Regions from separate parts of the Aeromicrobium tamlense genome, predicted to be linked through region 1. Evidence: riboswitches for the same ligand, from Rfam matches in the RefSeq annotation. Region 1 holds a riboswitch; the other holds the start of a gene.
The links. Region 1 has a riboswitch for cobalamin ahead of BJ975_RS13240 (energy-coupling factor transporter transmembrane component T). Riboswitches for the same ligand answer to the same signal wherever they lie in the genome.
Positions count from the first base shown of each region.

Region 1 (5,125 bases):
GGCCGTGACCTGGTGGCCGACATCGAGGCCGCCACGAACGACGAGACCGGCGAGTCCGCCGACACCTACGGGCTGTTCGGCCAGACCTTCGCGACCCGCGGCCTGATCGCGGGCGACAGCGACGAGGCCGCCGCGTCGGTCGGCTACGTGGCCGCGCAGCAGTGCGAGAACGGCACCTTCCGCCAGGTGCTCACCGCGCCGTGCCCCGAGGTGCCGGAGATCGACACCACGACCGCCGCGCTGCACACGCTCCTCGAGGCGCGCGCCGCGGGCATCACCGTCGACGCGGCAGTCGTCGACCGCACCGTCGCCGCGATCGTCGCGGCGCAGGCCGCCGACGGCTCGTTCGTCGGCAACGGCGTGGCCAACACGAACTCCACGGGCCTCGCCGCGTCGGCGCTCGCCCGTGCGGGCCGCACGACCGAGGCCGCGAAGGCCGCGGCGTACGTCGCGCGCCACCAGGTCACCGAGGCCACGGGCGGCAAGCTCGCGTCCGAGCTCGGTGCGGTCGCCTACGACGGCGCCGCGCTGACCGCCGGCCGTGAGGACGGCATCGACGAGTTCGCGATCGACCAGTGGATCCGCGCCTCGGCGCAGGCCGCCCCGGCGCTCGCGCTGCTCTCCGCGCCGAAGGCCGCGGTGTCGGTGCCCAAGTACGTGCGCTCGGGCAGCACCCTGAAGGTCACCGCCAGCGGTCTGGCCGCCGGCTGGAGCAGCACGGCTCGCGTCTCGGGTGGCACCTCCGCCCGCGCCGTCGTCCCGGCCGCGGGTCGCGCCACGTTCACGGTGCGCGCGCCGAAGGGCACCGCGAAGCGTGCGGTCGTCGTCGGCGACGCCACCGGCCGCGCCGTCGCGACCTCCTCGGTGCAGGTGCTGGCCGCCAAGAAGCTGCGCGTCTCGTCGAAGTCGACGGTGCGCCGTGCCAAGGTGCAGAAGGTCGTCGTCCGCGGCCTCGTCGCCGGCGAGCCGGTGCGCGTCTACTACCGCGGCAAGCTCGTCAAGCGCGGCGTCGCGTCGAAGGCCGGCAGCTACACGTATCGCCTCAAGGTCGGCAAGAAGGTCGGCCGGACGAAGGTCATCGTCCGCGGCGCCTATGCCGAGCGCAACGGCGTGCGGGTCTTCCGGGTCGTGAAGTGACCCGTCTCGTCCATCGCCTCCTGGCGGCGACCCTCCTCGGGGTCGCCGCCGGGCCGGCGGCGCTCAGCGCCCCCGCGCACGCCGCCGCGTGCACCGGCGGGAAGGGCGTGACGGTCGTCGTCGGGTCGAGCGTCGGCTGCGACGCCACCGGCGGCGGAGTCGCGGCGAGCAACTTCGCCGACGCGGGGCACCAGCTGAGCTTCGCGTCGCGCGCCCCCGGTTTCGTGTGCCGGGTCGACGGCGCGCCGGCGTCGGACCCTTGCGTCGAGGCGTCCCCAGCCGACGCCTACTGGGGCCTGTTCTGGTCGGACGGGAAGAAGGGAACGTGGACCTACTCCAGTCTCGGCGTGACCTCCTTGAAGGTGCCGCAGGGCGGGTCGGTCGCGTTCGTGTTCCAGGACTCCTCGTCGCGGACGTGGCCCTCGGTCAAGCCCCCGGTGGCGGCCCCCGCCCCCACGCCTCCGCCCTCGCGTCCCACCTCCGCCAGCCCGAAGCCCGGTTCGAAGGAGCAGGGGTCGAAGGCGTCGACTCCGAAGCGGTCGACGCCTTCGACGCGGGCCGCGAGCCCGGCCTCCTCGGCTCCCTCGGCCACGGCGAGCGCGTCGGCGGGGGCGACCCCGTCCCCCTCGACGGCGACGCCGTCCGCGAGCGCCTCGACCGCCACCCCGAGTGCGTCGGCTCCCGCGGCCTCGGCCGGGACGGACGACGACGTTGCTGGCGCGCCCGCCGTGCAGCCGACCGCGGCCGAGGGGTCGGATGCGACCTCGGGCGCCGCGCTCGCGACCGCGGCCGCCGTGGTGGTCGTGCTGGCCGCCGCGGGGGGAGTGGTCTGGTACCGCCGCCGGGCGGGCTGAGGGCGCGGTGCGAGTAGACTCCTGACGTTGGACCAACGTCCGGCGCAGGGGAAACCGGTGCGATTCCGGTGCTGTGCCGCAACCGTCAGCCCCGCCCTCCCGGGCGGTGCGAGCCGGGAACCCGCGCCGGGACGCCGCCACCAGATGTTGTCGAGCAGCGACGGGTGGGCGAACCGCCCTCGTGGACCTCGCCCCCGTCCCGTGGGGAAGGGGACCGGATGACCGCCGTCGTCGACCCCACCCCCACCCGGCCGCCAGCGGCCACCGGACGGCCGCGGCGCGAGCTGCATCCCGGCGCCTGGTGGCTGTGGGCGCTGGGGCTCGCGGCCGGTGCCTCGTTCACGCTCAACCCGTTCCTGCTGCTGGTCACGGTCGCGATCGCGGCGCTCGTCGTGGCCGCCTGCCGCGGCGATGCGCCGTGGGCGCTGTCGTTCCGGTACTACCTGTACTTCGGCCTCGTCATCGTGGTCATGCGGGTCGTGTTCCGGATCCTGCTCGGTGGCGGCTCCGCCCCCGGCGACCCCGTGCTGTTCTCGCTGCCCGAGATCCCGCTGCCGGAGGTGGCCCGCGGGATCCAGCTGCTCGGCGACGTCACGGTCAACGAGGTCCTCGTGGGCCTGTACGACGGCATGCGGCTGGCCACGCTGGTGATCTGCGTCGGCGCGGCGAACTCCCTGGCCAACCCGAAGCGGCTGCTCGCCTCGGCCCCGCCGGCGCTCTACGAGGTCGGGGCGGCGCTCGTCGTCGCGGTCTCGGTCTTCCCCCAGCTGGCCGAGAGCGTGCGCCGGGTCAACCGCGCCCGCAAGCTGCGCGGTGACGCCAGCCGCGGCACCGGCGCCATGCACCGCATCGTCATCCCCGTGCTGGAGGACGCGCTCGACCGGTCGATGACGCTGGCCGCGGGGATGGACGCGCGCGGCTACGGCCGCAGCGGCACCGCCACGCAGCGCGACCGGTTCGCCACCGGCGTGCTCATGCTGGTCGGCCTGTTCGGGCTGAGCGTCGGCACCTACGGCTACCTCGACGGCACCGCGCCACGGATCCTGTCCTACCCGATGCTGGCGCTGGGCCTCGTGTTCGCCGTGCTGGCGCTGCGGTCGGCGGGCCGACGCGTGCAGCGCACCCGCTACCGCCCGCAGCGCTGGCACCTGGCCGAGTACCTCACCGCGGGCTCGGGCCTCGCCGTCGCCGTGGGGCTCAAGCTGCTGTCCTCCGAGCAGATCGCCGTGATCTACCCGAGCGTGCCGGGCTGGCCACCCGTGAGCGTCCTGTCGCTGGCCGTCGTGGCGATCGGGATCCTGCCGGTGTTCGTCGCGCCGCAGGCCCCCTCCGCCCACGACCACGTCGGAGGTGACGACGCATGATCCGCTTCGACGACGTCTCGTTCTGGTACGAGGGCGCCAGGCGTCCCACCTTGCGCGACGTCGGCCTCGAGGTCGAGGAGGGCGAGCTCGTCCTGGTCTCGGGCCGCACCGGCTCGGGCAAGTCCACGCTGCTCGGCATGCTCAACGGACTCGTGCCGCACTTCACCGGCGGCACGCTCGCCGGCGACATCCACGTCGACGGCGCCTCGATCCTGGGCCGACCGCCGCGCGAGCTGGCGCACCTGGTCGGCTACGTCGCCCAGGACCCGGTCTCGGGCTTCGTCGCCGACGTGGTCGAGGAGGAGCTCGCCTACGGGATGGAGCACCTCGGCCTCGACCCGCAGACGATGCGCCGCCGCGTGGAGGAGACGCTCGACCTGCTCGGCATCGCCGACCTGCGCCGCCGCTCGGTGCGGTCGCTGTCCGGAGGCCAGCAGCAGCGGGTCGCGATCGGCTCGGTGCTGACGATGCACCCGCGGGTCCTCGTGCTCGACGAGCCGACCTCGGCCCTCGACCCCACCGCGGCCGAGGACGTGCTCGCCACGATCGCGCGCCTCGTCGACGACCTGGCGCTCACCGTCGTCGTGGCCGAGCACCGCATGGAGCGGGTCGTCCCGTTCGCCGACCGCCTGGCCGTGGTCGAGGACGGTCGGGTCCGCATCGGCGAGACCGCCGACCTGCTGGTCGACGCGCCCGTCGCGCCGCCGCTGGTCCATCTCGGCCGGCTCGCCGACTGGAGCCCGCTGCCGCTGTCGGTGCGCGAGGCCCGCCGCCGGGTCAAGCCGCTCGCCGCGCGCCTCGGGCCGCCGCCGGTGCACGTGCCGTTCGAGCGCCCGCCGGCGCTGCGGGCGCGCGGCGTCACCGTGCAGTATGGCCGCTTCACCGCGGTCGACGACGTCGACCTGCAGGTCGGCCACGGCGAGGTCGTCGCGCTGATGGGCCGCAACGGCTCGGGCAAGAGCTCGCTGCTGTGGGCCGTGCAGGGCACGGGCGACCGGGTGGACGGCGTGGTCGACGTCGACGGCGTCGACCCGGGTGACGTCCGCCCGTCCGAGGCGCGCATGCTCGTCGGCCTCGTCCCGCAGACCGCCGCCGACCTGCTCTACCTGGAGACCGTCGACCGCGAGTGCGCCGCTGCCGACGACCAGTCCGGCGTGGCGCCGGGCTCGTGCCGTGCGCTGCTCGACCGCCTCGCCCCGGGCATCCCCGGCGACCGCCACCCGCGCGACCTGTCCGAGGGGCAGAAGCTCGCGCTGGTGCTGGCGATCGTCCTGACGGCGCAGCCCGCGGTGGTCGCGCTCGACGAGCCCACGCGCGGTCTCGACTACCCCGGCAAGGCCGCGCTGGCGGCGATCCTGCACGACCTCGCCGCCGAGGGACGCGGCGTGGTCGTGTCGAGCCACGACGTCGAGTTCGTCGCCTCGGTCGCGGACACCGTGGTCGTGATGGCCGAGGGCGAGGTCGTCTCCACCGGACCGGTCCGCACCGTGCTGGCCGAGTCGCCCGCGTTCGCCCCGCAGGTCTCCAAGGTGCTCGGCCGCGACTGGCTCACCGTGGACGAGGTCGCCGCCGCGCTGCCGTCGGAGGTCGTCCGATGACCTCGCCGCGGCACACCGCCGTCCCCGTCACGCCGCGCTCCGCGCTCGTGCTGGCGGCCGCCAGCGTCGCCGGCCTGCTCATGCTGCTGTGGCCGCTGATCTTCACGCCGGCCGAGGGCCAGACGCGCGTCGACCAGCCCTTCATCTTCATGGCGCTGATGCCCGTGGTCGT
Region 1 covers NZ_JACBZN010000001.1:2,681,862-2,686,986, reverse strand. Annotated here, with positions in the region: gene BJ975_RS13255 (prenyltransferase/squalene oxidase repeat-containing protein) at 1-1,137, shown strand, start outside; gene BJ975_RS13250 (hypothetical protein) at 1,092-1,328, opposite strand; gene BJ975_RS13245 (hypothetical protein) at 1,469-1,801, opposite strand; gene BJ975_RS17015 (hypothetical protein) at 1,866-1,991, shown strand; cobalamin riboswitch at 1,999-2,134, shown strand; gene BJ975_RS13240 (energy-coupling factor transporter transmembrane component T) at 2,210-3,355, shown strand; gene BJ975_RS13235 (ABC transporter ATP-binding protein) at 3,352-4,953, shown strand; gene BJ975_RS13230 (ECF transporter S component) at 4,950-5,125, shown strand, end outside.

Region 2 (5,125 bases), 1.3 Mb from region 1:
GAGCCGCTGCTCGACGACCTCCCACGGCTTGAGCCGGTCGGAGAGGCTCATGACGGCGAAGTCCGCGCCGATCGGTGCTCCGGCGCGCGCGGCGACCGCCTGGACGGCCGAGATGCCGGGGACGACGCGCACGGCGACGTCGGCGTAGCGCGGGTCCTCCGCGGCCTCGAAGACGGCCGACGCCATGCCGAAGATGCCGGCGTCACCGCCCGACACGACGGCCACGCGCTCGCCGGCGAGCGCCAGCTCGAGGGCGTCACGAGCGCGGTCGACCTCCACCGTGTTGCCCGACGCGTGACGCACCAGGCCGGAGCGCTGGGGGACCCGCTCCACGTAGGGGCCGTAGCCGACGACGTGACCGACCTCGGCGAGCACCTGCGTGGCCTCGGGCGAGAGCCAGGCGTCCGGCCCGGGGCCCAGGCCCACGACGACGACCTCGGCGTCCACGGCGGGCGCGACGGCCTCGGGTGCCGGGCTCTCGTACCGCGCGACTCCGGGGCGGGTGTCGCCCGGAACGAGCACGATCGAGAAGTACGGCACGGTCTCGGGGTCGACCTCGGCCACGGGCAGCACCCGCTCGGCGTCCATCGACGCGCGCTCGACGTACCAGGAGCCCTCGACGCGGCCGGCCTGCTCGAGGGCCGAGCGCACCTTCGCGAAGGTCCGGCCGAGCTTCATGATCACGGCGCCGTCGGTGTCCGCGAGGCGCCGGGCCAGCTCGGGCTCGGGCAGCGTCCCGGGCAGCACGGTCAGCACGTCGGTCTGCCGCACGAGCGGCAGTGCGGTGGTCGCGGTCGCCGCGGCGAAGGCCGGAACGCCGGCGACGACGTGCGTCTCGAACTCACCGTGGAGCCGGTCGTGCAGGTACATGAACGAGCCGTAGAGCATCGGGTCGCCCTCGGCCAGGACGACGACGTCGCGGCCGGCGGCGAGGTGCTCACGGACCCGACGCTCGCAGTCGGCGTAGAAGTCGGCCATCGCGCCGGCGTACCCGCCGGGATGGTCGCTGACCTGCGTCGTGACCGGGTAGACCAGCGCCTCCTCCGCGACGCCCGGGCGCAACAGGCCGGCGGCGATGCGGCGCGCGTTCGACTGCTTGCCGACGCCCTGGTGGTAGGCGATGACGTCCGCGGACTCGATGAGCCTGGCGGCCTTGAGGGTGATCAGCTCGGGGTCGCCGGGGCCGACGCCGACGCCGTACAGCCGCCCGGTCACTCGCGCTCCTGGGCGAGCGCGTTGAGGGCCGAGGCGGCCATCGCGGAGCCGCCGCGGCGCCCGGTGACGACGAGGTACGGGACGTCGAGCCCGGGCACGTCCGAGGCGAGGTCGATCAGGGCCTGCTTCGACTCCGCGGCGCCGATGAAGCCGACCGGCGTCCCGATGATCGCGGCGGGACGCGGGGCCCCGTCGCGCAGCATCTCGAGCAGGTGGAACAGGGCCGTCGGGGCGTTCCCGAACGCCACGACGGCGCCCTCGAGGTGCTCGGTCCACAGCGAGACCGCGGCGGCCGACCGGGTGGTCGACCACGCCTTGGCCAGCTCCGGGACCCGCTCGTCGCGCAGCAGGCACCGGACCTCGTTGTCGCGGGGGAGCCGAGCGCGGGTGACGCCCGAGGCCACCATGTGCGCGTCGGTGAGGATCGGCGCGCCCGACTCCAGCGCCGCGCGCGCGGCCGATACCAGCGCGGGGTGGATCACGAGGTCGCGGGCGAGGTCGGTCTGACCGCAGGCGTGGATCATCCGCACGGCGACCTTCTCGGCGCCCGCCGGCACGCCCGTCAGGTCGGCCTCGGCGCGGATCGTGGCGAACGAGTCGACGTAGATCTGGGCGCCGTCGGTCTCGTAGGCGTACCGGCGGGCGGGTGGGGCGAGGGTCATGCGTTCTCCAGGTCGGGGACGATCAGGGTGCGCCACGGCGTGATCACGACGAGCGGGGCGTCCAGCGCGAGGACGTCGTCCATCAGCCGCCGGTCGAGACGTCCGCCCGGTGCCGCCAGGTGCAGCGCGAGCCGGCCGTCGTCCTGCGTGATCCTGCCAAGCGGCGGCGGCTCGGCCGACACCCGGGTCTCGTCACGGCGTTCGTGGACGTGCCCGAGGAGGCCGGCTCCGGCGCCGGGCAGCTCGTCGACGTGCCACGGCGACTCGGGCTGGGCGCCGGCGGCCGCGACGAACCTCCGGGCGAGGCCCGCGAGCGCCTCCGCGGCCTCCGTGACGGGCACGGTCCGACCCCACGCCGAGCGCCCGGCACGGAGCTGCGCCTCGGTCGTCGAGACCGCCACGAGACCCAGGTCGAGGTCGCGGCCCGCGACGTCGCCGCGTCCGTCGTCGAGCACGAACAGGAAGCGACCGGCGAGCGCGGCGAGCATGGGATCGGCGCACAGACGCTCGTCCAGCTCGCGCACGGCAGGTCGCAGGTCGGCGCGGCCTCCGACGATCCCGGTGAGGGGCGAGGCCATGATGTTGCGGACCCGCTCGTGCGAGGCCGACGGCATCAGGCCGGTCGCCATCGCGGCATCGACGACGGCGTCGGGCAGGCAGCCGTCGTCGTGCGCGATGCCGCGGACCTGCAGGTTGGCTCGGGAGGTCAGGTGCACGGCGCCGTCCCCGTGCGACTCGGCGACCTCGTGCAGTCCGCGCAATGCGCCGGTCGTGAGGCGGCCGCCCGGCACTCGCACGCGCACCAGGGCGCCGTCGTCGGCGATCCAGGGGCGCAGCAGGCCGGGGCACAGGTCGCGGCGGGTCCGTTCGGTCACGCCGACATGGTGCCATCCGGCCCTGCCGCCGCACGTCCGGCCGCGGGACTGCTACGGTCGGCTCGCCAGTCAAACTCAGCGATGAGCCAGGGAACCCGGTGAGAGTCCGGGACTGACGCGCAGCGGTGAGGGTGACGGGCGGGGCACACAGCCACTGGACCGAGAGGTCTGGGAAGGCGCTCCGTCCGGTCGATCCCGAGTCCGAAGACCTGCTGGCCCTCACGGCAACCGCCGTCTGGTCCCACCGGGCTTCGCGAACGAGCCCCAGACCTCGAAGGATCACGCCCGTGCGTACCTCTGTCCGCCGTACCCTCGTCCTGCTCTCCGCAGGCCTGCTGACCCTCGGCGCCTGTGCGTCCGAGGACACCGATCCCGACCGCGCCTCCTCCGACGGCTACCCCCGCACGCTCGAGAACTGCGGCCGCACCACCACCGTCGAGTCCGCGCCGCAGCGCATCGTCTCACTGAACCAGGGCTCCACCGAGATCCTGCTGTCCCTCGGAGTGGCCGACCGGATGGCCGGCACCGGCACCTGGACCGACCCCGTCATGAAGGGCCTCGAGGCCGAGAGCGCGAAGGTCGAGCGGCTCGCCGACAGCGCCCCCTCGATGGAGCGGGTCCTGCAGACCGAGCCCGACCTCGTGACCGCCTCGTTCGCCAGCACGCTGGGCAAGGGCGGCGTCGGCACGGCCGGCGCGTTCGCCGACCTCGGCGTGCCCACGTACCTGTCGCCCGCCGAGTGCGAGGGCAAGGACAACGAGGGCGACGACGACGGCGCCCGGACCGGTGTCCTCGAGATCGACGCGATCTACCGCGAGATCACCGAGCTGGCCGAGCTGCTCGACGTGGAGGACCGTGGCGACGAGCTGGTCTCGTCGCTGCAGGACCGCGTCGCGGCCGCCTCCGCGAAGGCCCCGGAGGACGACGTCAGCGTCCTGTACTGGTTCGCGAACGCCGAGTCGCCCTACCTCGCCGGCTGCTGCGGCGGTCCCGGCATCATCACCCGGGCGCTCGGCCTGAAGAACGTCTTCGACGACACGAAGGCCGAGTGGCCGCAGGTGGGCTGGGAGACGGTCGCCGAGCGGGACCCCGACGTCCTCGTGATCGGCGACCTCACCCGCAAGAGCCAGACGGCCGAGTCGGCGCAGGCGAAGATCGAGTTCCTCGAGTCCAACCCGGTCACGCGCGAGATGACGGCCGTGAAGAACCGGCGCTACGTCGCGCTCTCGGGCGCCGCGCTGAACCCCTCGATCCGCACCGTCGAGGGCCTCGAGCAGGTCGCCGACGCGCTGGCCGAGTTCGGCCTGTCGCAGTGACGGTCACCCGGCGCGCCTGGATCCTGGGCTCGGCCGGGGTGGCGCTGCTGGTCGCGTCGGTGTGCGTCGCGGTGACCATCGGCCCCTCGGACGTCGGTCCGCGATCCGTGCTGTCCCTGGCCTGGTCGCGGGCGGTCGGCGGCGAGTCCGGGCTGACCCGCATCCAGGAGGGCATCGTCTGGAACCTGCGCCTGCCCCGCACGCTGCTCGCCGCGGCGTGCGGGGCCGGCTTGGCCGTCTGCGGCGTCATCCTGCAGTCGCTGCTGCGCAATCCGCTGGCCGACCCGTTCGTGCTCGGCGTCTCGTCGGGCGCGTCGACCGGGGCCGTCTCGATCGTCGTGCTCGGCGTGGGCGCCGGGACGATCGGCCTGGCGGGAGGCGCCTTCGTGGGCGCGATGGGCGCGTTCCTGCTGGTGCTCGTGCTCGCCGCGGCGGCGGGCGGGACCACCGACCGTGTCGTGCTGGCCGGCGTCGCGGCGACGCAGCTGTTCTCGGCGCTGACCTCGTTCATCGTCTTCACCGCCGCCGACGCCGAGCAGACCCGCGGCGTGCTGTTCTGGCTGCTCGGCTCGCTCGGCAGCGCCTCGTGGACCGACGTCGCGGTCGTGGGCTCGACGGTGGCGCTCGCCGTGGTCTCGTGCCTGCTGCTGGCGTCGACCCTGGACGCGTTCGCGTTCGGCCAGGACAGCGCCGCCGCCCTCGGCGTCGACGTGGGCCGCGCCCGGATCATCCTGCTCGTGATCACCGCACTGACCACGGCGGTCATCGTCAGCACGTCCGGTGCCATCGGGTTCGTCGGGCTCGTCCTGCCGCACGTGGCCCGCGCGATGGTGGGCGTGAACCATCGCCGGATGCTGCCGCTCGCAGCGATCAGCGGCGCCGTGTTCCTCGTGTGGGTCGACACGGCCGCCCGCACCATCATCGATCCGCAGGAGCTCCCCGTCGGCGTGGCCACGGCGCTGCTCGGCGTGCCGGCGTTCGCCCTGGTCCTGCTGCGTCGGAGGTCCCGCGCATGAGCCTCAGCGCCTCCTCCGTGTCCTGGGCGGTCCGCGACCGC
Region 2 covers NZ_JACBZN010000001.1:1,338,272-1,343,396, reverse strand. Annotated here, with positions in the region: gene BJ975_RS06765 (precorrin-2 C(20)-methyltransferase) at 1-1,215, opposite strand, end outside; gene BJ975_RS06760 (precorrin-8X methylmutase) at 1,212-1,877, opposite strand; gene BJ975_RS06755 (sulfite reductase subunit beta) at 1,874-2,752, opposite strand; cobalamin riboswitch at 2,802-2,983, shown strand; gene BJ975_RS16715 (ABC transporter substrate-binding protein) at 3,040-4,068, shown strand; gene BJ975_RS06745 (FecCD family ABC transporter permease) at 4,065-5,084, shown strand; gene BJ975_RS06740 (ABC transporter ATP-binding protein) at 5,081-5,125, shown strand, end outside.
Region 2: another riboswitch for cobalamin. It lies ahead of BJ975_RS16715 (ABC transporter substrate-binding protein); the one in region 1 lies ahead of BJ975_RS13240 (energy-coupling factor transporter transmembrane component T).